One region of the Streptomyces arenae genome, then DNA from elsewhere that is predicted to be linked to it. Evidence: riboswitches for the same ligand, from Rfam matches in the RefSeq annotation. Region 1 holds a riboswitch; each other region holds the start of a gene.
What was found. Region 1 has a riboswitch for S-adenosylmethionine ahead of MB828_RS06115 (ABC transporter substrate-binding protein). Riboswitches for the same ligand answer to the same signal wherever they lie in the genome.
Positions count from the first base shown of each region.

Region 2: it holds a riboswitch for S-adenosylmethionine, as region 1 does, so the genes downstream of both, thrC (threonine synthase) here and MB828_RS06115 (ABC transporter substrate-binding protein) in region 1, are expected to answer to the same signal.
Region 3: it holds a riboswitch for S-adenosylmethionine, as region 1 does, so the genes downstream of both, MB828_RS35150 (amino acid ABC transporter permease) here and MB828_RS06115 (ABC transporter substrate-binding protein) in region 1, are expected to answer to the same signal.

Region 1 covers NZ_JAKQYH010000010.1:279,821-289,755, forward strand. Annotated here, with positions in the region: gene MB828_RS06095 (dipeptidase) at 1-435, opposite strand, end outside; gene MB828_RS06100 (dipeptide ABC transporter ATP-binding protein) at 432-2,099, opposite strand; gene MB828_RS06105 (ABC transporter permease) at 2,092-3,039, opposite strand; gene MB828_RS06110 (ABC transporter permease) at 3,043-4,125, opposite strand; gene MB828_RS06115 (ABC transporter substrate-binding protein) at 4,122-5,771, opposite strand; SAM riboswitch class IV at 6,023-6,132, opposite strand; gene MB828_RS06120 (M4 family metallopeptidase) at 6,786-9,056, shown strand; partial or broken gene MB828_RS06125 (hypothetical protein) at 9,474-9,935, shown strand, end outside.
Region 2 covers NZ_JAKQYH010000090.1:160,921-170,855, forward strand. Annotated here, with positions in the region: gene otsB (trehalose-phosphatase) at 1-241, shown strand, start outside; gene MB828_RS42810 (alpha,alpha-trehalose-phosphate synthase (UDP-forming)) at 309-1,754, opposite strand; gene MB828_RS42815 (glucosyl-3-phosphoglycerate synthase) at 1,827-2,771, opposite strand; SAM riboswitch class I at 2,929-3,071, shown strand; gene thrC (threonine synthase) at 3,090-4,376, shown strand; gene MB828_RS42825 (MoaD/ThiS family protein) at 4,492-4,767, shown strand; gene MB828_RS42830 (cold-shock protein) at 5,237-5,443, shown strand; gene groL (chaperonin GroEL) at 5,793-7,415, shown strand; gene MB828_RS42840 (alpha/beta fold hydrolase) at 7,510-8,295, opposite strand; gene MB828_RS42845 (NADH:flavin oxidoreductase) at 8,527-9,654, shown strand; gene MB828_RS42850 (hypothetical protein) at 9,730-9,935, opposite strand, start outside.
Region 3 covers NZ_JAKQYH010000072.1:215,973-225,907, reverse strand. Annotated here, with positions in the region: gene MB828_RS35180 (VOC family protein) at 1-417, opposite strand, end outside; partial or broken gene MB828_RS35175 (alpha/beta fold hydrolase) at 414-833, opposite strand; gene MB828_RS35170 (hypothetical protein) at 1,122-1,622, shown strand; gene MB828_RS35165 (hypothetical protein) at 1,691-2,500, opposite strand; gene MB828_RS35160 (hypothetical protein) at 2,772-2,918, shown strand; gene MB828_RS35155 (glutathione S-transferase C-terminal domain-containing protein) at 3,108-3,971, shown strand; SAM riboswitch class IV at 4,049-4,160, shown strand; gene MB828_RS35150 (amino acid ABC transporter permease) at 4,545-5,525, shown strand; gene MB828_RS35145 (amino acid ABC transporter ATP-binding protein) at 5,522-6,310, shown strand; gene MB828_RS35140 (ABC transporter substrate-binding protein) at 6,393-7,418, shown strand; gene MB828_RS35135 (GNAT family N-acetyltransferase) at 7,468-8,214, shown strand; gene MB828_RS46760 (putative leader peptide) at 8,259-8,354, shown strand; gene MB828_RS35130 (LLM class flavin-dependent oxidoreductase) at 8,418-9,626, shown strand; gene MB828_RS35125 (NtaA/DmoA family FMN-dependent monooxygenase) at 9,649-9,935, shown strand, end outside.

The DNA of each region.
Region 1 (9,935 bases):
CACGTAGCGCACCCCCAGCCGGGCGTACGACCGCAGGACCCCCGGTGACTCGGCGAGGCTGTGCCCGCCCTCGATGCCGAGCAGCGAGGCGATCCGGCCCTCGGCGAACGCGGTCTCGACCTCGGCAGCGGTGTACGCGATCCGCAGCGCGTCGGGGTAGCGGGCGGCGAGCCGGTAGACGGCGTCGATCTGCTCCAGGGTCGCCACCACGGCCTCGGGCTCCGGCAGCCCGGACGAGACGTACACCGACCAGAACTGCGCGCCGACCCCGCCGGCACGCAGCCGCGGGAGATCCGTGTGCAGGTCGGGCCGGCCCTCCGCGAGGCCCTCGACACTGCCGCCGGACCGTGCGCGCAGCGCCACCGGCAGGTCGTTGTGGCCGTCGAAGACCGGGGTGCCGCGCAGTACTTCGTCGATCAGTGAGCCGTCCGTCATGCGCCGGCCACTCCTTCCTCGAGAACATCGGAGGCCTGCCGCCGGCGCCTCGCCTGCCGCACCGGGTCCGGCACGGGCAGGGCGGCGACGAGCCGGCGGGTGTAGTCGTCCCGAGGGCTGCCCAGCACCTGGCCGGTCAAGCCCTCCTCGACGATCCGGCCCCGGTGCAGCACGGCCACCCGGTCGGCGACCCGCTCCACCACGGCCAGGTCGTGGCTGACGAACAGCGCCGCGAAGCCGAACTCCCTTTGCAGCTCGGCGAACAGGTCCAGCACCTTGGCCTGCACGGAGACGTCCAGTGCCGACGTCGGTTCGTCGGCGACGAGGAGCGTCGGCCGCAGGGCGAGGGCGCGGGCCAGGGCGGCGCGCTGCCGCTGTCCGCCGCTGAGCTCGTGGGGATAGCGGTCCGCGAGGCCGCGCGGCAGCTGCACCGCTTCGAGCAGCGCCCCGGCCCGCGCCCGGATCTCCTTGGCGCCCAGCTCGCGCCGGTGCACGACGAGCGGTTCCGCGACGCTCTCGGCGATCGTCAGGAGGGGGTCGAAGCTGGTGGCGGGGTCCTGGAAGACATACCCGATCCGTCCCGCCGATCCGCGCCTGCGTGTCAACGGCGCGCCGAACAGCTCCAGTTCACCGCTCGTGACGGGGGTCAGTCCGGCGATCGCCCGCCCGATGGTGGTCTTGCCGCTGCCGCTCTCGCCGACCAGGCCCAGCACCTCGCCCGGCCGGATCTCGAAACTCACCCCGTCCACCGCGCGGAAGCCCTTGCGGCCGAGCCGCCCCGGATGCTCGACGACCAGCCCGCTGGCCCGCACGACGGGTGCGCCGTCCGCCGCCGCGGCCGGCTGCTCCCGGGCGCCCGTCCCGAAGTCGGGTACGGCGGCGAGGAGTTCGCGGGTGTACGGATGGGCGGGCGCCGCGAACAGGTTCCGCGCCGGCGCCTGTTCCACCACACGGCCCGCACGCATCACGGCCACCCGGTCGGCCAGGTCGGCGACCACCCCCATGTTGTGGGTGATGAGCAGGACGGCGGTGCCGAAGTCGGTGCGGCAGCGGTGCAGCAGTTCCAGGATCTCCGCCTGCACGGTGACGTCCAGGGCGGTGGTCGGCTCGTCGGCGACGATCAGCCGGGTGCCCAGGGCGAGCGCCATGGCGATGACGGCGCGCTGCTTCTGCCCGCCGGACAGCTGGTGCGGATAGTGCCCGGCCCGGACGGCCGGATCGGGGATGCCGACCCTGTCGAGCCATTCCACGGCGAGGGCCCGCCGTCCGGCCCGGCCGCCGCCGCGTCCGTGGGCACGCAGTCCCTCGGTGAGCTGTCCGCCGATGGTGAGGACCGGGTTCAGCGCGGTGGCGGGTTCCTGGAAGACCATCGCGGCGTGCGTGCCGCGCAGGGCGCGCAGTCGGGCGGCGGACGCGGTCAGCACGTCCTCCGTGGGCTCGCGGGTGCCGTCGCCGAGCAGTACCCGGCCCCGGGCGGTCGCGGTGCCGGGCAGCAGCCCGAGGACCGACCGGGCGGTGACGGTCTTGCCGCTGCCGCTCTCGCCGACGAGGGCCAGCACCTCACCCGGGGCGACGGACAGGCTGACCCCGCGGACCGCCGGCGCTCGCCCGGCGTCGGTGGCGAAGTCCACGTGCAGGTCCTCGACGCGCAGCAGGTCACTCATCGTCCCCGGCTCCGTCCGTGGGGGCGGCGGGGGTGCCTGAGCGGCGCCGCAGCCGTGGGTCGGCCAGGTCGGTGAGGCCCTCGCCGAGCAGGGTCGTGCCCAGCACCGTGAGCACGATGCCCAGGCCGGGCGGGAGCGCAGTCCACCAGATGCCCGAGGTGACGTCGGCGACGGCGCGGTTGAGGTCGTAGCCCCACTCCGCACCGGAGTTGGGTTCGATGCCGAAGCCCAGGAAGCCCAGCCCGGCCAGGGTGAGGATGGCCTCCGAGGCGTTGATCGTGAAGATCAGCGGCAGGGTGCGCACCGAGTTGCGCAGCACGTGCCGGGTCATGATGCGCCACGGCCCGGTGCCGATCACCCGGGCCGCGTCGACGAACGGCTCGGCCTTGACCCGGATCACCTCGGCCCGTACGACCCGGAAGTACTGCGGCACGAAGGACACCGCGACCGAACAGGCCCCCGCGCCGAGGCCGCCGGCCAGGCTCGACCTGCCCCCGCTGATGACGATCGACATCACGATGGCCAGCAGCAGCGGAGGGAAGGCGTACAGCGCGTCGGCCAGCCCCACCAGCAGCCGGTCCAGCCGGCCACCGAGGTAGCCGGAGACCAGGCCGAGGACGGTACCGGGCAGCACGGACAGCAGCAGCGCGGCGACGATGATCAGCAGGGCCGTCCGGGTGCCCCAGATCGTCCGGGACAGCACGTCGTAGCCCGCGATGGTGGTGCCCAGCGGATGGGCCCCGCCCGGGTGCTGCTGGGAGCCGAACAGGTGGGCCCCTTCCCGGAGTTGGGCGTAGCCGTACGGGGCGGCCAGCGGTCCGAGCACGGCGGTGAGGACGAACAGGCCGGTCAGGACGGCACCGGTGAGCAGCATCGCCCGCTGCACCCCCGCGCCCGTGCGCAGCCGTGACGGCAGCCGTCGTACGAGAAGCAGCGTCATGGCTCAGTACCTCACTCGCGGGTCGATCAGGGCGGCGACCACGTCCACGAGGAAGTTCGTCACCGCCACCACGACGGCGAACAGTGCCACGATGCCCTGCACCGCCGGGAAGTCACGGGCCGTCAGGTAGTGGGCCAGTTCGTAGCCGAGGCCCTTCCACTCGAAGGTGGTCTCGGTCAGCACCGCCCCGCCGAGCAGCCCGGCGACCTGGAGGCCCAGCACGGTGACGACGGGGATCAGCGCGGGCCGGGTGGCGTGGTGGGTGACCAGGCGCAGCGGGGCCACGCCACGGGAGCGGGCGGCGTCCACGTAGTCGGCGCCGAGCGTGCCGATCAGGTTCGTGCGCACCAGCCGCAGCAGGACACCGGCCACCAGCAGGCCGAGGGTCACCGCCGGCAGTACGGCGTGCCGCAGCACGTCCGCGATCGCCGTGCCGTCGCCGCTGCGCAGCGCGTCGATCAGGTAGATGCCGGTCGTGCTCGTCTGGTCCTGGAGGAAGAGCTGGACACCCGTGCCCGCCCGGCCCGACGAGGGCAGCCAGCCGAGCCGGATCGCGAAGACCAGTTTCAGCAGCAGCCCCACGAAGAACACGGGGGTGGCGTACGTGAGGATCGCGAACAGGCGCAGTGCCGCGTCCGGGGCCCGGTCCCGGTAGGAGGCCGCGACCATGCCCAGCGGGACACCGACCACCAGCGCCACCAGCAGTGCGTAGCAGGCCAGTTCGACGGTCGCGGCGCCGTAGGTGGTGAGCACGTGGCTCACCGGCTGGTTGTCGGTGACGGTGTGACCGAAGTCGCCGGTCGCCAGTGAGCGCAGGTAGTCCAGGTACTGGGTGAGCAACGGCCGGTCGTAGCCCGCCTGATGGATCTTGGCCTGGAGCTGGTCCGGGGTGAGACGGTCGCCGAAGGCGGCGCTGACCGGGTCGCCGGTCAGCCGCATCAGGAAGAAGACCAGACTGACCAGGATCAGTACGGTGGGGATGATGAGGAGGAAGCGGACCACCAGGTAGCGGGCGAGCCCGTACCCGGCGGCGCCGTCGGCCGGGGTGGTGACGGCGCCCGGGGTCTCCTGCGTCAGAGTGCTCACTTCTTCGCGAGCCCCGCCCAGCGGAACTGGTACGTCGCGTCCAGTTCGGCCGGCACCCCGCTGACGTCGCTGCGCGTGACGATGGCGGTGGAGCCCTGGAGCAGCGGCAGCAGCGGCACCTGTGCGGCTGCCCGGTCCTGCGCCTGCTTCAGCAGTCCGGTCCGCTTCGTGGCGTCCGTCTCGGTCTCCTCCCGCTGGATCAGCTTGCGCACGGCGGGGTCGTCGTAGGAGTTGGCGACCCAGCTGTTGGCCGAGTAGAAGGGCGAGAGGTAGTTGTCGGCGTCGAGGTAGTCCGCGTACCAGCCGAGCTGGTAGAGCGGGTAGAGGTGCTTGACCCGGTCCTTGCCGTACTGGGTCCACTCGGTGGACTGGAGGTTCACCCGGAACAGCCCGGTTGCCTCCAACTGGCTCTTGATCAGGGCGTATTCGTCGGCGGACGACGACCCGTAGTGGTCGCTGTTGTACTGGAGGTCGAGGGTGACCGGGGTGCTCACCTTCGCGGCCTTCAGCCGGGCCGCCGCCGCGGCCTTGTCGGGGCCGCCCTTCTTGTCGCCGTAGCGGGACCTGAAGGAGGGGCTGGCGCCGGTCAGGCCGTCCGGGACGGAGCTGTAGAGCGGCTGGTACGTGTTCTTGTAGACCTGCTGGGCGAGTTGGGCCCGGTCGACGGAGTCCGCGACGGCCTGCCGGACCGCGAGCGCCTTCTTGCTGTCGGCGTTCTTCGTCTTCGTGCCGTAGGGCTGGGTGGCGAAGTCGAAGACGATGTAGCGGATGCCGTTGCCGGATCCGGTGTGCACCTCGACGCCCTTCTGCTTGGCGAGGTCGTCGAGGTCGGCGGTGGTGAGCGTGCGGTAGACGGCGTCGATGGTGCCCTGCTGGACGTCGAGCTTCAGATTGCTGGCGTCGGTGTAGTACTTGAGCCGCACGTTCTTCGTCTTCGGGGTGCCGAGCCGGCCCTGGTAGCGCGGGTTCGCGGTGAAGGACACCAGCGAGTTCTTGTCGTAACTCGTGATGCCGTACGGGCCGTTCCAGGGCTTGGCCGCGACGATCGCCTTGTCGTCGAGGAGTTTCCCGGCGGGGAAGACCTGCTCGTCCACGACGAGTCCGGCGGCCGTGGACAGCACCTGCGGGAACAGGGTGTCGTCTGCGGACTTGAGGGTGAAGACGACGGTCGTCGGGTCCGGCGCGGCGACCGAGGCGAGGTTGTACAGCAGTGAGGACGGCCCGTTCTCGTCGGCGATCCGCAGGTCCCGGTCGAAGCTGAACTTGACGTCCGAGGAGGTCAGTTCGTGGCCGTTGGCGAACCTCAGGCCCTTCTGGAGGGTGACCGTGTACTCCTTGGGCCCGGTCAGCCTGATCCCGGTGGCGAGGTCGGGGGAGACCTTCGCGGAGCCGTTCGGCTGGCTGAGCAGGGTCGCGTAGACCTCGTTCTCGATGGTGCCGGAGCCCGCGTCCCACGACCCCGCCGGGTCGAGACCGGTCACCTGGTCGGTCGTGCCGACGGTGAGCGCGGCGGCGGAACTCGTGGCGCTGCCGTCCTTGCTGCTGGTGCAGCCGGTCAGGGCCAGCAGGAACGCCGTGCCGAGGGAGAGCGCGCCGAGACCGGACCGCAGGGGTCTGTTCGGCGTCGCGGGGTGGTGAAGTGCCATGGGTGTCTCTGCTTCCGCGTCGGGGTGCGCGCGGCCGTCGCGGCGCATGGGCATGCGGCCGCGGTCGGGTTCGCGCGAGGGGAGGAGGGGATCGTGCGCACGGGCGGCCGGTCGCGGACCGGACGCGGGGCGGGGTCAGCCCTGACAGAGACAGCTGGACACGAGCAGCAGGTCGACATGGCGCCGGGAGCACAGCATCACGGCGTTCGCCATGCCATCCTCCAGGTCCCGGACCGACCGCGCGGTCGATGTGAGCGCACTTGCAGAAAGAGAGAATCCGCCGAGCCGTCACCTGGGGCACCCCGCTGCGTCGAGGGTTGCCGTCCGGCCAGCCAGGGCTTGATCACCGGAACTCGTGGCTCGCGCACACCGTAGATCGGCCCATTTCCCGCCGTCAAGACGGTACTTGCCCTCGCGACCGGGCAGTACGCGTCGTGGGTGCGTCCTTCCCCGGTGTGCGGGGGCCGGGCGTGGAGGGCTCCGGCCCCCCCCGCGGTGCCGCTCGACCCGTTCCGGGCGGCCCGCCGCGCCGACCGGTTCGGCCAGGTCTGCCGCCGTTCGCCGTGCCACGACCGTGATCTCGTGCACCGGCGCCGACGTGCGGGCCGCTTCGGCCGAAAACCGGTGCCGTGGGGTTCGAAACCCCCGCTCGCAACCGCCAGTTCCGGCCGTTGTCATGTTGCGCTCATGACAATCGCGATCGCCGGATGTCAATCTGCTCTGCGGGCGTTCACCGTGAACGCACAGCTGCCTCACGCGACACCCACATCTTCCGCCCCCACTTCCCCGGTGCCTCGCGGTACTTCCCGGCACCTCGTCAGGGCGCGGCCGAGCAGACGTCACTCCGTCGCACCGCGCCCCACCCGGCTCCACCCCGTTTCCCTCGCTTCCCCCGTTTTCCCGTTTCCCCCGTTCCCCCTTTCCCTTCACCCGCACGGCGCCGGACGGCTCGACCCAGCCGCTCCGCTCTCCCGGGCTCCACCGAGTCCGACCACCCCACAGAAGGAGAACGCCATGTCCCGGCAGGACCGTCACCACCGTCGTGTCAGACACAGCGTCACCCTGGCGCTGACCGCGGCAACCACCTTGCTCGCGGCCGGACTCCAGCACGGCACCGCCCTGGCCGCGGCCGGCGAACCCGCCCCCGCCAGGATCCACGCCACCCCGAGGGCCGGCGCGGCCCCCGCCCCGCTCTCACCCGCCCGGCGCACGGCCCTGCTGAAGAGCGCCACGGCCCAGGCCCCCGCCACGGCGAAGACGCTGGGCCTGGGAGCCGACGAGAAGCTCGTAGTCAAGGACGTCAGCCGGGACGCCGACGGCACGACGCACACCCGCTACGAGCGCACGTACGCCGGTCTGCCCGTCCTCGGCGGTGACCTGGTCGTCCACGACAGCGCCGGCCGTCTGACCGTGTCCCGGGCCGCCAAGGCGGACCTCGCGGTTCCGTCCGTCAAGGCCCGGATCTCCGCGGCCACGGCGAAGGCCCGCGCCCTCACCGCCGCGGCGAAGGCGGGCGCCGTGCACGGCACGCTCGACGGCAGCCCCCGTCTCGTCGTCTGGGCCGCCTCCGGCAAACCCGCCCTGGCCTGGGAGTCCGTGGTCGGAGGACTCCAGGACGACGGAACCCCGAACGAACTCCACGTGATCACCGACGCGGTCTCCGGCAAGCAGCTCTTCCGCTACCAGGGGATCGAGACCGGCACCGGCACCGGACAGTTCAACGGGACCGTGCCCCTCGGCACCACGCTCTCCGGCTCCACCTACCAGCTCGTCGACGGCGACCGCGCCGGACACCGCACCTACGACCTGAACCAGGGCACCTCCGGCACCGGCACCCTCTTCACCGACGACAACGATGTCTGGGGCGACGGCACCCCGGCCAACCGGCAGACCGCGGGTGTCGACGTCGCCTTCGGCGCGGCGGCCACCTGGGACTTCTACAAGAACGTCTTCGGGCGCAACGGCATCCGCAACGACGGCGTCGCCGCCTACAGCCGGGCCCACTACGGCAACAACTACGTCAACGCCTTCTGGTCGGACACCTGCTTCTGCATGACCTACGGGGACGGGTCGGGCAACACCCACCCCCTGACCGCGCTCGACGTCGCCGCGCACGAGATGAGCCACGGCGTCACCGCGGCCACCGCCGGACTCACCTACTCCGGCGAATCGGGCGGTCTGAACGAGGCGACCTCCGACATCTTCGCCGCGGCCGTCGAGTTCTACGAAAACCTGCCGGCCGACGTCCCGGACTACCTGGTCGGCGAGAAGATCGACATCAACGGCGACGGCACTCCGCTGCGTTACATGGACAAGCCCTCCAAGGACGGCGCGTCCAAGGACTCCTGGAGCTCGTCGCTCGGCGGCCTCGACGTCCACTACTCGTCGGGCCCCGCCAACCACTTCTTCTACCTCCTCTCCGAGGGCAGCGGAGCCAAGACCGTCAACGGGGTGTCGTACGACAGCCCCACCTACGACGGTCAGCCGGTGACCGGCATCGGCATCGAGAACGCCCAGCGCGTCTGGTACCGGGCGCTCACCACCTACATGACGTCGAGCACGGACTACGCCGGCGCCCGTACCGCCACCCTCCAGGCCGCGGCCGACCTCTTCGGCGCCTACAGCCCCTCCTACCTCGCCGTGGCCGATGCCTGGGCGGCGATCAACGTGGGCAGCCGGATCGCGCTCGGCGTGAACGTGGCACCGATCGCGGACCAGATCAGCGGCGTCGGGCAGGCGGTGTCCCTCCAGGCGAACGCCTACACCACCAACTCCGGCGCCGGCCTCACGTACACCGCGACCGGACTGCCGGACGGACTGACCATCAGCGACACCGGACTGATATCCGGCACCCCCACCACCCTCGGGACCAGCGACGTCACCGTCACGGTCACCGACGACACGGGCGCCTCCGCGACCCAGCGGTTCTCCTGGCAGATCGCCTACGTCTACGCCAACGCCACCCGGGTCGACATCCCCGACAACGGCGCCGCCGTGGAGTCCCCGGTCACCGTGACCGGCCGGACCGGGAACGCCTCCGCCACCACCCAGGTCTACGTCAAGATCATCCACACCTACCGCGGTGACCTGACCGTCGACCTCGTCGGCCCCGACGGCACCGCCTACTCCCTCCTCAACCGCAGCGGCGGCTCGGCGGACAACGTCGACCAGACGTTCACCGTCGACGCCTCCGCGCAGACCCTGAACGGCACCTGGAAGCTCCGGGTCCAGGACCGTGCCGCGATCGACGTCGGCTACATCGAGCAGTGGCGGCTCGTGCCCTGACCTCGCCAGGACCCGTCACCCCGACGGGCTGTTCCGAGACGCGCTCCGTGTCCCGGAACAGCCCGTCCCGCGCGGTCGGGGACGATCCTGGCCTGGACCAGGACCCGCACGTCCACGAGGTGCTGCCGTACTGGTCCACGTCGTGCTCTTGGACGGCCCCCGGCCCTGAAGCCGCCCCGCCGGTGCTCGATACTGTCCTCGGAGCACCTGCCGAAGCTCAGGGCGTACCTCTTCAGGGGGAACGGCCGACGGCCCGTCGGAGGCGGACTCCACGCGACCAGGTCCCGGCAATCACCCGCAGGAGTGGGCGGCCGGCGCACCGCTCCCGGAACCGATCACCGTGGAAACGTGCTGTCCTTCGCCGAGACGGGTAGCACATAGTAGAGGGCCTTTGTCGATCAATCAGAACGGACGCACGTGACGACTGCGTACAGCGAATCACCCACGGAGCGCGTCCCCGGGCGGGTCTGGACGGTCCGGCTGACCGGACACGCCGACCGGACGGCCACCGTCACCTGCAGCACCACGGCCTGCCGGATGCCGTCGCGCTCCAAGGACCTGGCGGCGCTGCGCGCGTTCGCCGCCGGGCACGCGGCCGCGCACGCCAGGGCGGCCACCGTCCGTGCCAACGCGCGCTGCCACTGCGGCGCGCAGCAGTGCGAGGCGCACCCGGACACCAGGACGCAGTGCGCGGGCGCCGTGGTGCTCGTCCTCCAGCACGATCCGGCCGTCGGCCGCGTCTGGACCCTCGAGGAGATCTGCGAGGCGTGCGCCCGGGTGCTTCCCCACATCAGTGTCCTGGCCCGCGCCCAGCGGCCGAGCCGTACCTCCGAGCGGCCCGCGGCCGAGGCGCCGGTGCCCGCGCGGCCGGGCATCCCG
Region 2 (9,935 bases), on a different contig from region 1:
ACTCCGCGAGTTCGCGAGGGAGATCGGCGCGGGCGCGGTCCTCTACGCGGGCGACGACCTGGGCGACATCCCGGCCTTCGCCGCGGTCGAGAAACTGCGCGAGGAGGGCGTCCCGGGCCTCCTGGTGTGCAGCGGCAGCGAGGAGGTCACCGACCTCGCCGACCGAGCCGACCTGGTGGTCAACGGCCCGGAGGGAGTCGTACGCCTCCTGAAGAACCTGGCTCACCAGAGCGCCCCTTAAGGGGCAGCGCCCCTTAAGGGGCGCGGGGAACTGCGCGACCAGCCCCCACCGTCCCGCACCCGACGACCTACCCCCTCAACGCACCCAACTGCTCCAGGAACCAAGCCGCGGGAGGCAACGCGGTCGCAGCCGCCGACAGGCGTTTGCACCGCTCCGCCCGTTCCCCCGCCGGCATGGCCAGCGCCCGCGCCAGCGCCTCCGCCGTCCCCCCGATGTCGTACGGGTTCACCACCACCGCGTCCTCGCCCAGCTCCTCGTACGCCCCCGCCTCCCGCGAGAGCACCAGCGCGCACCCCTCGTCCGACACCACCGGGATCTCCTTCGCGACCAGGTTCATGCCGTCCCGGATCGGGTTCACCAGTGCCACGTCGGCCAGCCGGTACGCCGCGAGCGACCGAGCGAAGTCGTCCTTGACGTGCAGCACCACCGGCGTCCAGCCCGCCGTGCCGTACGCCGAGTTGATCTCGTCGGCGACCCGCTGCACCTCGGCCGTGTACTCCCGGTACACGGCGAGGTCCTGCCGCGAGGGGTACGCGAACGCGACGTGCACCACCCGCTCCCGCCACTCGGGGTGGTCGTCGAGCAGCTGCCGGTAGGCCAGCAGCCCCCGCACGATGTTCTTCGACAGCTCGGTCCGGTCGACGCGCACGACGGTCCGGCGATCCGCGCCGCCGATCTCCTCGCGCAGCGCCCGCATCCGCTCGGCCACGTCGGGTTCGTGCGCCCGCTTGCGCAGGAAGTCCGCGTCGGCCCCCAGCCCGTGCACCCCGATCCGGGTGTCCGAGGAGGGGATCCCCGGGCCCAGCACCGCGTGACAGCAGTCGACGAACGCGTCCGCCCAGCGCCGCGTCAGGAACGCCGCGTGGTCGGCGCCGAGGATCCCGCTCAGCAGCTCCGCGGCGATGTCGTCGGGCAGCAGCCGGAAGTAGTCCGGCGGCGCCCAGGGAGTGTGGGAGAAGTGGCCGATCCGCAGGTCGGGGCGCAGCTGCCGCAGCATCCGGGGCGCGAGCGCCAGGTGGTAGTCCTGGATGACCACCACCGCCCCCTCGCCCGCCTCCTCGGCCAGCGCCTCGGCGAACGCGCGGTTGTAGGCCTGGTACGACGCCCACTGGCGCCGGAACTCCGCGTCGAAGACGGGCTCCAGCGGGGTCTGGTAGAGCATGTGGTGGACGAACCACAGCACCGAGTTGGCGACGCCGTTGTACGCGTCCGAGAACACGTCCGCGTCGATGTCGAGCATCCGGACCTGCTGGCCCCCGGTGTCCGCCGCCGGCAGCCGGCCGCCCGCGGCCCGGCGGACCGCCTCGCGGTCGCCGTCGCCCAGCGCGGCGCACACCCACACCGCGTTCGCGTCCGGCCCGATCGCCGACAGCCCGGAGACCAGCCCGCCGCCGCCCCGTTTGACGTGCAGCGCGCCGGCCGGGTCGTCAGGGCGCACCTCGTACGAGACCGGGCCGCGGTTCGACGCGACCAGTACTTCGGCACCGCCGGTGGAAGCAAGGGGAGAAGCCATACGCCTGAACCTAGCCCGGCCCGTAAACGCTCAAACGTACGGCTGTGCCCGACGCCCGGAAGGTATACGAGGTCACGCCACCCGGCGCTCGGCGTACTCCGCGATCTCCACCATCGGCGGCCGCTCCTCCGTGTCCACGGAGTACGTGCGCGGTTCGAAGCCGTTCTCCCCCCGCTCGAACTGGGTCAGGGCCGGGCGGACCAGGTGGCCGCGGGCCAGCCGCAGCTGGGCCGTGCGGTAGATCGCGGCGGACATCCGGCCGAGCGCCTGGCCGTCCTGGTGGCGGTGCTTGCGGACCCCCACGTCCACCTGGGCGAGGGCGTCCAGGCCGACCAGGTGCAGGGCGTCCACCAGCATGCCCAGCTCCACGCCGTAGCCGACCGGGAAGGGCAGCTGTTCCAGCAGGCCGCGGCGGGCCGCGTACTCGCCGCCGAGCGGCTGCACGAACCCGGCCAGCTGCGGCCAGTGCATGTTCAGCAGCGGGCGGGCCATCAGCTCCGTGACCCGGCCGCCCTGCCCGGCCGCGCCGGCCAGCGGGCGGTCGTACATCGCCTTGACCAGGTCCACGCCGGGGTCGGTCAGCAGCGGGCCGACGATCCCGGTGACGAAGTCGGAGGAGAAGTCCCTGAGGTCCGCGTCGACGAAGCAGACGATGTCCCCGGTGGTGACCAGGAGGGAGCGCCAGAGGACCTCGCCCTTGCCGGGGACCGCGGGGATGCGCGGCAGGATCGAGTCACGGTGGACGACCCGCGCGCCCGCCGCGGCGGCCACCTCCGCCGTACGGTCGGTGGACCCGGAGTCGACGACCACGATCTCGTCGACGAGCGGCACCTGCCGCATCAGGTCGTGGCGGATGACGGCGACGATGTCGCCGACCGTCTCCTCCTCGTCGAGCGCGGGCAGCACGACGGAGACGGACTGACCGGTGCGCTGCTTGGCGGCGAGTATCCGGTGCAGCGGGCGGTCGTTCACGGACCAGGAGCGGGTGGCCAGCCAGCGCTCGACTTCTTCCAGCACAGTCAGCGGCTCCTCACTGTCACGATCACACTGCGAGGTGTGATCCATCTCGCGGTACGGACGACTATCTCAACTGTCCTGGCCTTCGGTTACAGTCTTGAACAACGCCGGTGACCATCGCATGTCCTGGGGCCACCGCCCGTTGACAACCGAATACAGCTCATCCAGAGGGGCAGAGGGAAACGGCCCGATGAAGCCCCGGCAACCCTCCAGTCGGTACTCGTGCTCTCAGCGAGGCTCCCGGCTAGGGAAGGTGCCAAATCCGTCTCACGGCGAGATGCGTCGTGAGGAAGATGAGGAGAAAGGGCCTCGCCTCACATGGCTGCGCAGACTGTTGCAACCGATTCCCCGAAGACCGTAGACCTCGGCCCCGCCACGGCGCTGTCCTGCCGCGAGTGCGGGCACCGGGTGCCGCTCGGCCCGGTCTTCGCCTGCGAGGAGTGTTTCGGCCCGCTCGAGATCGCGTATGACTTCTCGGCCTACGACGCCGAGGAGCTGCGGAAGCGGATCGAGTCGGGACCCGCGAACATCTGGCGCTACGCGCCGCTGCTGCCCGTCCCGGCGGACGTGACGACCAAGCCGAACATCAACCCCGGCTGGACCAAGCTGGTGCAGGCCGACAACCTGGCCAAGGAGCTGGGGGTCACCGGCGGGCTGTACGTGAAGGACGACTCCGGCAACCCGACGCACTCCTTCAAGGACCGGGTCGTCGCCCAGGCCGTCGAGGCCGCCCGCGCCTTCGGCTACACCACGCTCTCCTGCTCCTCCACCGGCAACCTGGCCGGCGCGGTGGGTGCCGCGGCCGCCCGGGCCGGCTTCCGTTCCTGCGTGTTCATCCCGCACGACCTGGAGCAGGGCAAGGTCGTGATGGCCGCGATCTACGGCGGCGAGCTCGTCGGCATCGAGGGCAACTACGACGACGTGAACCGGTTCTGCTCCGAGCTGATCGGCGACCCGGCCGGCGAGGGCTGGGGCTTCGTCAACGTCAACCTGCGGCCGTACTACGCCGAGGGCTCCAAGACGCTCGCGTACGAGATCTGCGAGCAGCTGGGCTGGCGGCTCCCGGACCAGCTGGTGGTCCCGATCGCCTCCGGCTCGCAGCTCACGAAGATCGACAAGGGGCTCCAGGAGCTGATCAAGCTCGGGCTCGTCGAGGACAAGCCGTACAAGATCTTCGGTGCGCAGGCCGAGGGCTGCTCCCCGGTGTCGACCGCGTACAAGGCGGGTCACGACGTGGTCCGGCCGCAGAAGCCGGACACCATCGCCAAGTCGCTGGCGATCGGCAACCCGGCCGACGGTCCGTACGTCCTCGACATCGCCCGGCGTACCGGCGGCGCCGTGGAGGACGTCGACGACGAGCAGATCGTCGACGCGATCAAGCTGCTCGCGCGGACCGAGGGCATCTTCGCGGAGACCGCCGGCGGGGTGACCGTCGGAGTCACCAGGAAGCTCATCGAGAACGGGCTCATCGACCCGTCGAAGTCGGTCGTCGTACTCAACACGGGTGACGGACTGAAGACGCTGGACGCGGTCGCGGGGACCGGTCTGACGGCGACCATCCGGCCCACTCTCGAGTCGTTCCGTGAGGCTGGGCTGACCCAGTAGGCAGTCGTCGTTCCGCGGGCCGGTGGGGGCTGGTCGCGCCCGCGCGGCGGCAGCCGCACATCGACTCGGTCCCGCGCCCCTGAAGGGGCGCCACACAGCTACCGGAGGTTCACACGTGAGCGTCACCGTCCGCATCCCGACCATCCTGCGCACCTACACCGGCGGCAAGGCCGAGGTCACCGCCGAGGGCGCGAACCTCGGCGAGGTCATCGCCGACCTGGAGAACAGCCACACCGGAATCGCCGCCCGCGTCCTCGACGACCAGGGCAAGCTGCGCCGCTTCGTCAACGTGTACGTCAATGACGACGACGTGCGTTTCGAGCAGGGCCTGGAGACGGCCACCCCGGACGGCGCCGGCGTCTCGATCATCCCGGCCGTCGCCGGCGGCTGAGCGCCCCGGCCGCCTGACGTGATGGCCGAATGACCGAACATTACCTTCGGTAACAGCCATCACCCATTGTTCAATCGATTGCCCCCTCCGCGAGAGAAGCGGAGGGGGCAATTCTGTGTGGTTGAGCGCGGTACAGTTGGGGAACACGGTCCGGATCTCCGGGTCACGGGCCCTGTTATTCGATACCGCGAGCCCGCCAAGAAGTAGCCAAAGTGTGTGGGTCGTATGCGGCTTTTGTGGCTTTTATGGGGCCCGACTTGCCCTGAATTCGGCCGAATTCTCGCTACATTCCGGACCCTTCCCGCCCAGAATTCTCGTCCGATTGACCTGTTGCAGACGGCAGTTGGACAGATACATTCAGCCGCGGTCGACGCGTTCCGGCGCACGCCCCCAACCAATGGGGGGTGAGGTCTGACCCGGATCCGCGAAGTGTGGATCTGTGCAAGGGCCAGTAATAGGGGAGTTAGGCATGGCTCAGGGCACCGTCAAGTGGTTCAACGCGGAGAAGGGGTACGGCTTCATCGCGGTCGACGGTGGTGCGGATGTTTTCGTCCACTACAGCGCGATCCAGATGGACGGGTACCGCACCCTGGAAGAGGGTCAGCGAGTCGATTTCGAGATCTCGCAGGGCCAGAAGGGGCCGCAGGCGGACATGGTCCGCTTGGCGACCGGCTGAAGCACGCGCCGACTGACAGCGACGTTCTTCTGTACTTCTTCGAAGGGCTCGTGCCTCCCGGGGCACGAGCCCTTCGGCATGCCCGGGGGCGGCCCCCGACGGGCCGTGGGCCGCGCCCTGGACGGGCCTGACTCCCGGTGGCCGATCCCCGGGAGGCGCTTGCACTCGGCATGGGCGAGTGCTAATCATTGGCGTTAGCACTCTGAAGGTGAGAGTGACAAAGAAGGACCGGGTCGGTGAGGCCCGCAGGCCGGGTGGGGCAAGGAACCCACGGGTCGGCGAGCCGTCCGTCGCGGGCGCGGGCGCGGTCCTCGAAGACTCACCCCCAGTCCTGGAGGGACCACTTCACATGGCCAAGATCATCGCGTTCGACGAGGAGGCGCGGCGCGGCCTCGAGCGCGGCATGAACCAGCTCGCGGACGCCGTCAAGGTGACGCTCGGCCCCAAGGGCCGCAACGTCGTCCTCGAGAAGAAGTGGGGCGCCCCCACGATCACCAACGATGGTGTCTCCATCGCCAAGGAGATCGAGCTCGAGGACCCGTACGAGAAGATCGGCGCCGAGCTGGTCAAGGAAGTCGCCAAGAAGACGGACGACGTCGCCGGTGACGGTACGACCACCGCGACCGTGCTCGCCCAGGCCCTGGTCAAGGAAGGCCTGCGCAACGTAGCCGCCGGCGCCAACCCGATGGCCCTCAAGCGCGGTATCGAGAAGGCCGTCGAGGCCGTCTCCGGTGCCCTGCTCGAGCAGGCCAAGGATGTCGAGACCAAGGAGCAGATCGCCTCCACGGCCTCCATCTCCGCCGCCGACACCCAGATCGGCGAGCTCATCGCCGAGGCCATGGACAAGGTCGGCAAGGAAGGCGTCATCACCGTCGAGGAGTCCCAGACCTTCGGTCTGGAGCTGGAGCTCACCGAGGGTATGCGCTTCGACAAGGGCTACATCTCGGCGTACTTCGCCACCGACATGGAGCGTATGGAGGCGTCCCTCGACGACCCGTACATCCTGATCGCCAACTCGAAGATCGGCTCCGTCAAGGACCTGCTCCCGCTCCTTGAGAAGGTCATGCAGTCGGGCAAGCCGCTGCTGATCATCGCCGAGGACGTCGAGGGCGAGGCCCTGTCGACCCTGGTCGTCAACAAGATCCGCGGCACCTTCAAGTCCGTCGCCGTCAAGGCCCCGGGCTTCGGCGACCGCCGCAAGGCGATGCTGAACGACATCGCCATCCTCACCGGCGGCGAGGTCATCTCCGAGGAGGTCGGTCTCAAGCTCGAGAACACGACCCTCGACCTGCTGGGCCGCGCCCGCAAGGTCGTCATCACCAAGGACGAGACCACCATCGTCGACGGTGCCGGCTCCACCGAGCAGGTCCAGGGCCGGGTCAACCAGATCCGCGCCGAGATCGAGCAGTCCGACTCGGACTACGACCGCGAGAAGCTCCAGGAGCGCCTGGCCAAGCTCGCCGGTGGCGTCGCCGTCATCAAGGCCGGTGCCGCGACCGAGGTCGAGCTCAAGGAGCGCAAGCACCGCATCGAGGACGCCGTGCGCAACGCCAAGGCGGCCGTCGAGGAGGGCATCGTCGCCGGTGGTGGCGTGGCCCTGCTCCAGGCCTCCCAGGTCTTCGAGAAGCTGGAGCTGGAGGGTGACGAGGCGACCGGCGCGCAGGCCGTGAAGCTCGCGCTCGAGGCCCCGCTGAAGCAGATCGCCGTCAACGCCGGCCTCGAGGGCGGTGTCGTGGTGGAGAAGGTCCGCAACCTCACCCCGGGTCACGGCCTGAACGCCGCGACCGGCGAGTACGTCGACCTGGTCGCCGAGGGCATCATCGACCCGGCGAAGGTGACGCGTTCCGCCCTGCAGAACGCCGCCTCCATCGCCGCGCTGTTCCTCACCACCGAGGCCGTCATCGCCGACAAGCCGGAGAAGGCCGCCGCGGCCGCTCCGGGCGGCATGCCGGGCGGTGACATGGACTTCTGAGCCTGACGGCTCGGCGGTTCCCCAGCGGTACCGAGGGCGGCACTCCCTGTTCGACAGGGAGTGCCGCCCTTCGCCGTACCCGGGCGCGGTGCTCTCAGCGGGCCAGGAACGGCTCCAGTGCCGTGACGAGTTCGGTGGGGGCGTCCAGGGCTATGAGGTGCGCGGCGGCGGGGAACTCGACCAGGGTGGCGCCCGGGATCCCGGTGGCGTACCGGCGGGCGATGTCCTGGAAGTCGGCGACGTCGAGCCTGCCGACCCCCACCAGGGTGGGGACGGAGACGGCGGCGATGTCACCGGACGCGGGGCCCTGGGAGTGCCCGCCCACCACGTCCTGGTTCACCAGCGAGGTCCGCAACGGGCCGCGGAGTCCGTCGGCCAGTCCGGCGGCGACGTCGAGCCAGGCGCGGGCCGGTCCGCGCAGCCACATGTCCAGGTTCACCTGTACGGCGGTGTCCAGGTCACCGGCGGCCAGGGCCGCCGTCTCGGCCTCGTCGTAGGCGATCATCTCCGCGGACCAGTCGTATCCCGGCCAGGGCGGGGCGAACAGCGCCAGGGAGTGCACCCGGTCCGGGTGGGAGAGGGTGAAGTCCACGGCCACCCGGCCGCCCCAGGACGCGCCCACCAGCCGGACCCGCCCGAGATCGAGGTGGTCCAGGAGGCGGCGCAGGTCGTCGGTCTCGCTGAACGGCCCGCTCGGGGGTGCGGACTCGCCGAAGCCGCGCAGGTCGTACCGGACGACCGTGTGCCGTGCCGCGAGGGCCGGCGCGACCGCGTCCCACATGCGGTGGTCCGCCACGCCGGCGTGCACGAGCACGACGGGCGGCCCGTCACCGGTGACGTCGTAGGAGAGATGGCCGAGATCATCGGCGAGTGTCAGCATCCGCAGATGCTCGCAGGGCGGCGGCGCGACGGCCACCCGATAAGGGCGGCTGCCGCGCTCGGGCGGCGCTCCGTGGCGGGGGTCACACGGCTCGGACGCGGGAGCGGGAATGTGCGCGTCCGGGCAGACCGTTGTGCACAGACGTGCACTCGATGCGTGTGCACATACCGTCCGGTCTATGGACTCGGGTGCCACCCCCGGTGCCCGACCTACTCACGAGGAGCCCCCCACGTGACCGTCACCACGCCTCCCGCCTCCCGCGCGGCCGAGATCCTCTCCCGTCCCATCGCCCTGAACGGGCTGACGGTCCCCAACCGGATCGTGATGGCGCCGATGACCCGCCAGTTCAGCCCTGGCGGCGTCCCCGGCGAGGACGTGGTCTCGTACTACTCCCGCCGGGCCGCCGCCGGTGTCGGTCTGATCGTCACCGAGGGGACGTACGTCGGCCACGACTCGGCCGGAAACAGCAGCCGTGTCCCGCGGTTCCACGGCGAGGAGCAGCTGGCGGGCTGGGCGAAGGTCGCCGAGGGTGTGCACGCGGCCGGCGGCACGATCGTCCCGCAGCTGTGGCACATCGGCATGGTCCGCAAGCAGGGCCAGTCGCCGATCGCGGACGCCCCCGCCGTCGGTCCCTCCGGCATCCGCCTGGACGGCACCGAGGGCGAGGGCAAGGAGATGACCCGGCAGGACCTGGACGACGTGATCGCCGCGTTCGCCGCGGCCGCGGCCGACGCCGAGCGCATCGGCTTCGACGGGGTCGAGCTGCACGGCGCCCACGGCTACCTGCTCGACCAGTTCCTGTGGGCGGGCACCAACCGCCGTTCCGACGCGTACGGCGGCGACCCGGTCGCCCGTACGAAGTTCGCCGCCGAGATCGTCGCCGCGGTCCGCGCGTCGGTCTCCGCCGAGTTCCCGGTCATCTTCCGCTTCTCGCAGTGGAAGTCCGACAACTACGACGCCCGCCTCGCCGAGACCCCCGAGGAGCTGGAGGCGATCCTCACGCCGCTGGCCGCCGCCGGCGTCGACGCCTTCCACGCCTCCACCCGCCGCTACTGGCTCCCCGAGTTCGACGGTTCCGACCTGAACCTGGCCGGCTGGACCAAGAAGCTCACCGGAAAGCCCACCATCACCGTCGGCTCGGTCGGCCTCGACGGCGACTTCATCAAGGGCTTCCAGGGCGAGGGTTCCCCGGTCAAGGGCATCGACGACCTCCTCGACAGCCTGGAGCGCGAGGAGTACGACATGGTCGCCGTCGGCCGCGCCCTCCTCCAGGACCCCGAGTGGGCGTCGAAGGTGCTGGCCGGCGACACGGCCGCCCTGAAGCCGTACGACGCGGCCGCGCTCAAGACCCTGAGCTGAGCAACTGCCCTCACACGAACGGCCGGGACGTCCTGCGTCCCGGCCGTCAGGTCTGCCGGCCGACGCCCGCCGCGGTCAGGCGACCGCCAGGAAAACCAGGGACACCACCGCTTGGAGCGGCAAGGACACGATCCCGAAGAGCAGGGCCCGGTTCCATGCGATGGACGGCTCCGGCCGGCGTGTTCTCGCCCGGGCCCATGACGCGAGCGCGGTGAGCGCCGGAATCAGGGCGAGCAGAGCGCACGCCAGCCGGAACGGCGTCCGGGAGGCGTCATCGACCG
Region 3 (9,935 bases), on a different contig from region 1:
CAGCGGCTCGGCGGACCTCGTCGGGGTGGTGCAGAGCTCCTGCGTGATGCCTTTGGGCCCGGGGAACCGCACCAGGCGTTCGACGCCGCGCAGGGCCGCCTCCTCCTCGGTACCGGTGACCAGGGGCACACCGTGGGCGCGGACGCGGGCCTCGATGCGCTCGAAGGCGGTGTGGTCGTCGACGTGCCAGCCGGTGGCCACGACGTCTTCGGCCGGACCGCGCCGCAGCAGGAAACGGCACTCCCGGTCGTCGAGGCGGAAGCGCATCAGGTCGCGGGAGAGCGCGTCGTGGTGCATGCCGATGGCGTCGGTGCCGAAGCGCCGCCAGTCGGCGAGGCGGTCGGTCTCGATGACGAGGTGGCCGAGGTGGACGGCGCCGAAGACGGACCGGGCGGCCTGCCCGTCGTCCCCGGTCATCGGCGGCCCGCCAGGAAGTCCGCGCAGAGGCGGTTGAACAGGCCGGCCCGTTCGAACTGCACCCAGTGCCCGGTGTTCGCCACCAGGTAGAGGTCGCAGTCGGGCATGCGGTCGGCCAACAGGCGTGCGCCGGACGGGCGGTTGACCCGGTCCTCGGCGCCCCACAGCACGAGGGTGGGCACGGGCAGCCGCCGCAGCCGCGGGTCGCGGGTGAAGTCGGTCCGCCACAGGGCGCGCAGTGCGCCCGGTCCGGCCGGACGCCTCAGGGGCGGAGCGGCGACCACCTCGGGGTCGATGCTGGCCCGGTAGCGCTCGTCGATGACCGACTCCGGGACGCCGGCGGCGTTGAAGACCAGGTGGTGGCGGATGAACCTCTCCAACTTCAGCCGTGACGGGCCGTCGCCTGAGTAGTAGTCCTGGACACCCCCGACCGGGTCGACCGCACGGTCGGGCAGCGGTACATCGTGGCGGCCACCGAGGACGGCACCATTCCCGTGTGCGGCGCGAACTGGGCCCCGGACGACACCTGGCAGGAGTTCCGACAGGCTTTCGGGGGCGCGGGCCCGTGGCGGCGCACCGCGGCCTGGCGCGCACGCCATGCCGTGCGCCCGGGCGCGGTGGCCGCCGCCTGTCCGGGCCGTCGGGGGAAGAGGATGCTTACCCGGGTCGGCCCTCGGCAACGGGCCGGAAGCCAAGGGGGGAATGTGCCATACCTTCGCCGTGTCATCACGTTCACCGCGGTGTTCGCCGCCGCACTGGGCTCGTCCTTACTTCCCGCCGCAGCAGCCGCGCAGGCCACAGCAGCGCGGGCCGGCGGCGCGACGGCCGTCCACCGCCTCGAACCGTCCGCGGCCACCCAGTACCGGGGCCGGCTGCTGCCCGGCGGGCGCCTCAACCCGGGGGACCGGCTCGTCAGTCCGAACGGGCTCAACGTCCTCGTGATGCAGCAGGACGGCAACCTGGTCGAGACCATCCCGCGCGGCCGCGTCGTCTGGCAGAGCGGCACCCACGACCCGTACTCCGTGCTGTTCATGCAGAACGACGGCAACCTGGTGGTGGTCGCGCCCGGCAACCGCCCGGTCTGGGCGTCCGGCACCGCCCGCCGTCCGGGCTCGGACCTGGAACTCCAGGACGACCGGAACCTGGTCGTCTACGCGCCCGGCCATGTCGCCGTCTGGGCGAACAACACCGCCGGCCAGCCCTGAGCGGCCGAACGGTGAGCCCTCGACCGGCGGCTCTGGACCGGCGGTCCTGAGGCCGGCGGCGCTGGGCGCTAGTCGAACTGGCTCGGCATCGGGGCCGGGGTCTTGCCGGCGAGCACGTCCTTGAGGCGCTGGGCGCCGTTCTGTACCGCCAGCGTGGTGCTGTCGTGGTCGACGGCGTCCAGGGCGCCGTTGGTGACGGCCGCCCCGGACGCGCCGATCCGCAGCACCGCGACATCGGTGACGTAGGTGACGGGCTGCCCCTCGCTGGTGCCCTGCACGGTCACCGTCAGGGCCGCCCGGCCGTCGCCCACGTCCGGGACCTGCGCCGAGACGACCTGGATCGTGCGCTTGTCGCCGTTCTTGCCGGTGGCCGTGAACTGGTTGCACTTCTCCGGCAGACTCTTCAGCCAGGTCAGCGTGGAGTTGAGGCTGTCCGAACCGTAGTCGCCGACCTGGTACAGCATCCGGGCGGTGTCCGAGGTGAAGCCGCGCAGCGCGGAGGCGCCCGAGGCGCGGCCGAGCAGACTGTCGGAGTACAGGCCGTCGAGCAGCCGCTGGCAGTCGGCCGCGTCGGCCTTGGCGGTGAGGAACGCGGCCACGTCGACCTTGCCGACCAGCATGGTGTTGCGCCAGGTCGCGGCGTCCGTGGCCAGCTGCCAGTTGTCCTCGACGTCGGCCGGCGTGATCAGCGCCGCCTGCGCGCCCGCCCCGGTGAGGGCGGGGGTCGGCGACGGGGACGCGGGGGAGCGCTCGGCGGCGGGCGAGACGGCCGCGGCTCCGGAGCCGTCGCTCCCGCCCGAACAGGCGGCGGTGGCGAGCAGGGCCCCCGCCGCCAGGGCCGCGGCGACCACACGCGCGGGTCGGGACGGACGGGTCATGGCGGCTGCCTCCTCGGGAACGCGGTACGTCCCTCCACGGAAGGCGCCGCTGCGCCCTCGCGGGGAACGCGGGTACGTCCTTCCACGCCACCATCCGTTCCGGCCGCCGACCACCCGCGCGTGCCGTTCGGGTGAGCGCCGGGGACGCGGGGGAGCCGTGCACCACCGCCGGCGGGGCGAAGCCGGTGTCCCAGGCGTGGACGCCCTCTTGACGCCGGGCGGAGCCGGATCGACACTCCAGTTGGGAATCCTATAGAAAAGGTAGGGAAAGATGGATCGGCTGCGCGCGGTCACCGGCACGGAGCGCCGAGAGTGCCGTACGCCCTGGCCGGCTTCCCTGTTCAGGTCCCCGCTGCTCACCTCCCGGCTGCACATCGACCTGCTGCGGGTGTGCAGCGCCATCAGCCGTACGGGTTGACCGCCCGCGCCTCGCCGCCCGGTACGACCGCCCGCGCCCCGCCGCCCGGTACGACCGCCCGCGCCCCGCCGCCGGGCACGACCGCCCGCGCTTCGCCGCCGCCCGCGCACCGTCGCCCGGGCCGGCGCCCGCCCACCGACGAACGCTTCCGCCGCGCGTACGTCCACGCGCCCGTACCCGGGGAGACGCATGTCCATCACTCCACTCGCCGCCCTTCCGTCCGTCCGCACCGCGCCCGCCTTCCGCGGCCGCATCGGACGGGACGCGCGCAGCGGTCACTACGCCGTGCCGGGCCGCTACCGGCTCCACCTCGCCACGGCCTGTCCCGACGGCCTCCGCATCGCCGTCGGCCACAGCCTGCTCGCCCTCGACGACTGTTGTCCGGTGACCTTCCTGCCCGCCGTCCCGGACCACCCCGACGGCAGCCACACGGCACTGCGCCCGCTGTACGAGGCCAGCGCCCACCGCTACTCGGGACCGGCCCTCGCACCGGTGCTCAGCGACGACTGGTCGGGCCGGATCGTCTCCACTCACGGCCGGGACATCCTGCGCGACCTCGACCGGCACTTCGGCGACGGCGTCACGCGCCTGTACCCGTGCGGTGCCGAGGCCGAGATCGAGGCGGTCGAGCGACTGTGCGCCGAGGACATCGAACAGGCCGCGCAGCGTGCCGGCCGGGAGGGCGGCGACCCACGGGCGCTGGAGACCCTGCTCGCCGCGCTGGGCGAACTGGAGCACCGGCTCACCGGCGTCGAGTTCCTGGTCGACGGTCGACTGACCGCTGCCGACGTCGAGTTGTGGGTGACCCTGGTGCAACTCGACACCGTGCACCGCAACCACCTGGACGCCTCCGCCGTGCACCGCGTCGCCGACCACCCGGTGCTGTGGGCCTACGCCCGGCGGCTTGCCGCGCACCCGGCCTTCGGCATCCACCTCGACCTCGACGGCATCGCCCGCCGCCACCACGGCCGTTGCCAGGGCCTGGAAGCCGCCGGCGCGGCCGTCCAGATCCTGGACTGGGCCGGACATGCCGCGGACGCTTCCCGCAGGTGAGAGCCGATTCAACTGTTCCGCCAACTGGACAGGCGTTGACATTTCTTCGGGCGGCTGCCTAACTTACGGACCAGAACGGTCAAGAGCGTCAGCATCAAGCCCTGGCTTGCTGACCGGCAACCCTCGCACCGCGGTGGGGTGCCCCAGGTGACGACCCGACCGAATGACGACGTTCGGTAAGCGCGCGGCCCAGCGGGCCACCAAGTGACAGGTGACGGACATGTACGCAGCTTCCAGCACGGCCCCGCGCCGCGCCGCGGGCTGCGTACAGCCGTACCCGAGTCCGCTCGTCGCCGACCGTGCCGTCGACCTGCTCCGTGTCAACAGCGCCCTGTGTAGCGCGTGTACCGCACCGGGCTGTGCCCGCTGTCGGGTCTGACCAGGCTTTCCCGCCCCGCACCCGCAGCATCGCGCCTCAGCGTTCCTGACGAAAGCACCGGCCGTCCGGTGTGACGCCGCCCGCCCAGCCTCCGTGTCCCCCGCGCCCCCGCGCCCCGTGCCGTGCCCGAACACGGCACGGTGCCGCGTGCCCGGCCGCGGGACCCGAGGTGTCCGACTCCGCCGGAGCCCGCCATGAGTGAACCCCCAGGCGCCACCCTCGCCCCCGAGGCGCCGTCCGCCGCCGACGAACCCCCAAAGCCCCTCGCCGCCCAGCGCGTTCAGCCGCTGCGCAGGCCAGGGCGCTGGATAGCCACCGCCGTAGTCCTGGTCCTGGTCGCCCAGTTCGCGCACGGACTGGTGACCAACCCCTTCTACCAGTGGGACCGCTGGGGCTACTGGTTCCTGCGGCCGACCATCCTCGACGGGCTGGTCATCACCCTCGAAGTCACCGCCTACAGCGCGGTGTTGGGACTCATAGGCGGCGTCCTGCTCGCGCTGGCCCGGCTCTCGAAGAGCCCGGTGCTGCGTGCGGTCAGCTGGACCTACGTCTGGGCGCTGCGCTCCATACCGCTCATCGTCGTCCTGCTCTTCCTCTACAACTTCAGCGCCCTGTACAAGACGTTGAGCGTCGGCGTCCCCTTCGGGCCGGCCTTCTTCTCCTTCGACGAGTCGAAGCTCGCCACCGACATGGTGATCGCCGTCGTCGGCCTGAGCCTCAACGAGGCGGCCTACGCGGCCGAGGTGGTCCGCGGCGGCATCCTCTCCGTGGACCAGGGCCAGCACGAGGCGGCCGCCGCGCTCGGACTGCCCAAGGGCTACCAGTTCCGGAGGATCGTCTTCCCGCAGGCGCTCAGGTCGATCATCCCGAACTACGTCAACCAGCTCATCGGTCTCATCAAGAGCACCTCGCTGGTCTTCTACGTCTCGCTGCTCGACCTCTTCGGCACCGCGCAGAGCATGGGCTCCACCTACCCCGGCGACATCGTGCCGCTGCTGCTGGTGGTCACCGTCTGGTACCTGATCCTCACCAGCGTCGTCTCCGTGATCCAGTTCTACGTCGAGCGGTACTACGCCCGGGGCGCCACCCGCTCGCTGCCGCCGACCCCCTGGCAGAAACTGCGGGCCGGCCTCACCGACCTGCGCGCCCGCGTCCGCCGGGAGGCCGCCGTATGAGCATCACCGACACCCTGGAGACGGCACCCGCCGCCCTGGAGATCCACGACGTCCACAAGTGGTACGGCGCCCACCGGGTCCTCGACGGCGTCGACCTGACCATCCGCCCCGGCGAGGTCACCGTCATCCTCGGCCCGTCCGGCTCCGGCAAGTCCACGCTCCTCAGGGTCATCAACCACCTGGAGAAGCCCGAGATCGGTTACGTCAGCGTCAACGACGAACTGATCGGCGTGAAACGGCAGGGCGAGAGACTCAAGGAGCTGAGCGAACGCGCCATCCTGGCCCAGCGCAGCCGGATCGGCTTCGTCTTCCAGAACTTCAACCTCTTCCCGCACCTGACCGTGCTGGACAACGTGGCCGCCGCCCCCGTCGCCACCGGCAAACTGACCAAGCCCGAGGCCCAGGCACTGGCCAAGGAGCTCCTCGAACGCGTCGGCCTCGGCGAACGCGTCGGCGCCTACCCGCGGCAGCTCTCCGGCGGACAGCAGCAGCGCGTCGCCATCGCCCGCGCCCTCGCCCTGCGCCCCGGCGTCATCCTCTTCGACGAGCCCACCTCCGCGCTCGACCCCGAACTCGTCGGGGAGGTCCTCTCCGTCATCAAGGACCTGGCCACCAGCGGCACCACGCTCGTCATCGTCACCCACGAGATCGGCTTCGCCCGCGAGATCGCCGACCGGGTCGTCTTCATCGACGACGGCAGGATCGTCGAGCAGGGGCCGCCCTCCGAGGTCCTCGACAAGCCGCGGCACGAGCGGACCAGGGACTTCCTCAGCAAGGTCCTCTGAACCGCCGCACCCCAGACCTCCCCGCACCCAAGACCTCCCCCCACGCCCTCACCCTCATCACCGGCACCGACAAGGAACCGCCATGTCTACCCACTTCACCCGACGCAGCCTGATCAGAGGCATCACCGCGGCCACCGCCGTCGCCTCCCTCGCCACCGGGCTCGCCGCCTGCGGGGGCGACAGCGACGCGGCCACCACCACCGACAGCGCCAAGTCCGGGGAGGTCGTCGTCGGACGGGTCTCCAACGGCGCCGCCACCCAGACCACCATCAAGGTCTCCGAGGTCAAGTCCATCAGCGCGGAACTGCCCGCGGCCGTCCGCAAGAGCGGCAAGCTGGTGATCGGTGAGGGCGCCCTGCCCGCCGGCTTCCCGCCGCTGGCATACGTCGGCAGCGACCAGAAGACCCTCACCGGCTCCGAACCCGACCTCGGCCGCCTGGTCGCCGCGGTCTTCGGACTCCAGCCGGAGATCAAGAACTTCACCTGGGAGAACATGTTCGTCGGCATCGACAGCGGCAAGGTCGACGTGGCGCTCTCCAACATCACCGACACCGAGGAGCGCAAGAAGAAGTACGAGTTCGCCTCCTACCGGCAGGACAACCTCGCCTTCATCGTGCCGAAGAAGAGCACCTGGAACTTCGACGGCAACTACGAGAATCTCGCGGGCAAGACGGTCGCCGTCGGCTCCGGCACCAACCAGGAGAAGATCCTCCTGGAGTGGCAGTCGAAGCTCGCCAAGGAGGGCAAGAAGCTCACCGTCAAGTACTTCCAGGACAGCACCAGCACCTTCCTGGCCCTGAACAGCGGGAAGATCGACGCCTCGTTCGGCCCCAACCCCGGCTTCGCCTACCACAACAAGCAGACGGCGAACACGCCCAACGCCACCCGCACCGCGGGCACCTACTCCGGCGCCGGCGCCAGCCTCCAGGGCCTGATCGCGGCCACCGCCAAGAAGGACAGCGGCCTCGCCAAGCCCCTTGCCGACGCCATCAACTACCTGATCAAGAACGGTCAGTACGCCCAGTGGCTCAAGGCCTACAACCTCTCCAACGAGGCCGTCGCCAAGTCCGAGGTCAACCCGCCCGGACTGCCGCTCGACAACTCGTGACCGCCCGCACCAGCACGCCCGGCGGCTTACCAGGAAGGACTTCGCCTCCGTGACCGTCCAGACCGACTTCCGCGGAGGCGGAGCCCCCCTCACCCCCGACACCACACCGCTCGACAACGCCGTCTGGGCCGCCCTCACCGGCCCGCACGCCCACCTCGCGGAGAGGTTCGGCAGGGCCGCCCGCTACCCCGACGACGTCTACGCCTACGCGGCCCTCGCCGACGCCGCCGACCCGGCCGCCTGGGCCGATCTGCACACTCTCGTCGGCCCCGGGACGACCGTGAAGATCAAGCCCGTCGAGCAGGCACCGCCCGGCTGGGAGGTGGTCGGCGGCGGGCGGGGCGTCCAGTTCGTGGACACCGCGCTGCGGGCCGAGCCCGACCCGGAGGCGGTACGGCTCGGACCGCACGACGTGCCCGAGATGCTGGACCTGGTCGCTCGCACCGAGCCCGGCCCGTTCCGTACCCGGACCATCCAGATGGGCCGCTACCTCGGCATCCGGCACCGGGGCCGGCTGATCGCCATGGCGGGAGAGCGGCTGCGGCCACCCGGCTGGACCGAGATCAGCGCCGTCTGCACCGACCCGGACCATCGCGGCCGGGGCCTGGCCACCCGCCTGGTCCGCGCGGTCGCCGCCGGCATCCGGGAGCGCGGGGAGACCCCGTTCCTGCACGCGGCCCCGGACAACGCGACAGCCATCCGGCTCTACGAGTCGATCGGCTTCACCGAGCGCCTGCGCGGCCGCACCCTGCTGGTGCGCAGCCCGGGAACATCCGCGGACGCCCGGTTGTTGTGACTCAGGACGAGATGTACGCGAAGCAGGCCGAGGAGGTGCGGGACATGACACATGCGATCAGTCCCAGCCGCCGTACCGTCCTGCACACCCGGCCGCACATCGACCTGCTGCGCGTGGCCGGCGCGCTCTGTTGTTCCTGACTTTCCTCCGCCGCGTCCCTTGCACCAGGCGCGCCCTCGTACGGACCTCAGGAAGGCACCACTGTGTCCTCATCTCCCACTTCCCACCTGCACCTCGCCGTCGCCCTCGACGGCACCGGATGGCACCCCGCCTCCTGGCGCGAGCCGGTCGCCCGCCCCCGTGAGCTGCTCACCGCCGGCTACTGGGCCGACCAGGTCGCCGAGGCCGAGCGCGGCCTGATCGACTTCGTCACCATCGAGGACGGCCTCGGCCTCCAGTCCTCCCTCTACGGCGAGCCGGACGGCCGTACCGACCAGGTCCGCGGCCGCCTCGACGCCGTGCTCGTCGCGGCCCGGATCGCACCGCTCAGCCGGCACATCGGCCTGGTGCCGACGGTGATCACCACCCACACCGAGCCGTTCCACATCTCCAAGGCGATCGCCACCCTGGACTACGTCAGCACCGGCCGCGCCGGCGTGCGGGTGCAGATCTCCGCCCGCCCGAACGAGGCGGACCACTTCGGCCGCCGTGCCTTCCCGCCGTTCGATCTGGCGGAACTGGCCACCCCGGCCGGTCAGGAGCGGCTCGCCGAACACTTCGACGAGGCCGCCGACTACATCGAGGTCGTACGCCGGCTCTGGGACAGCTGGGAGGACGACGCCGAGATCCGGGACGCCGCCACCGGCCGCTTCATCGACCGGGACAAGCTGCACTACATCGACTTCGAGGGCGGCAGGTTCAGCGTCAAGGGACCCTCCATCACCCCGCGTCCGCCGCAGGGACAGCCGCTCGTCACCTCCCTCGGGCACCAGACGATCCCCTACCGGCTGATCGCACGGGGGACCGACGTCGGCTACGTCACCCCGCAGGACGCCGCCGAGGCCCGCGCGATCGTCGCCGAGATCCGCGCCGAGCAGGAGGCCGCCGGCCGGGCCGGCGACACCGTGCACGTCTTCGCCGACCTCGTGGTCCTGCTGGACGACGACCGGGCCGCGGCCGAGGCCCGCAAGGACCGCCTCGACGCCCTCGACGGGGGCGCGTACACCAGCGACGCCCGGATCTTCGCCGGTACGGCCGCACAACTCGCGGACCTCCTTGAGGAGTTCGCGGCCGAGGGGCTGACCGGCTTCCGGCTGCGGCCCGCGGTCCTCGGCCACGACCTGCCCCGCATCAGCCGGGACCTGGTCCCCGAACTCCAGCGCCGCGACCGCTTCCGGACCGCCTACCAGGCAGACACCCTGCGCGGCCACCTCGGCCTCGCCCGCCCCACCAACCGCTACGCCGCTGCCTGAGCCCGGAAGGACCCGCCCCGTCATGAGCAAGCCGCTGAAGCAGATCCACCTGGCCGCCCACTTCCCAGGCGTCAACAACACCACCGTGTGGAGCGACCCGGCCGCCGGCAGCCACATCGAGTTCAGCTCCTTCACGCACTTCGCGAAGACCGCCGAACGCGCCAAGTTCGACTTCCTGTTCCTCGCCGAGGGCCTCAGGCTGCGCGAACAGGGCGGCAAGATCTACGACCTGGACGTCGTCGGCCGCCCCGACACCTTCACGATCCTCGCCGCCCTCGCCGCCGTCACCGAACACCTCGGCCTGACCGG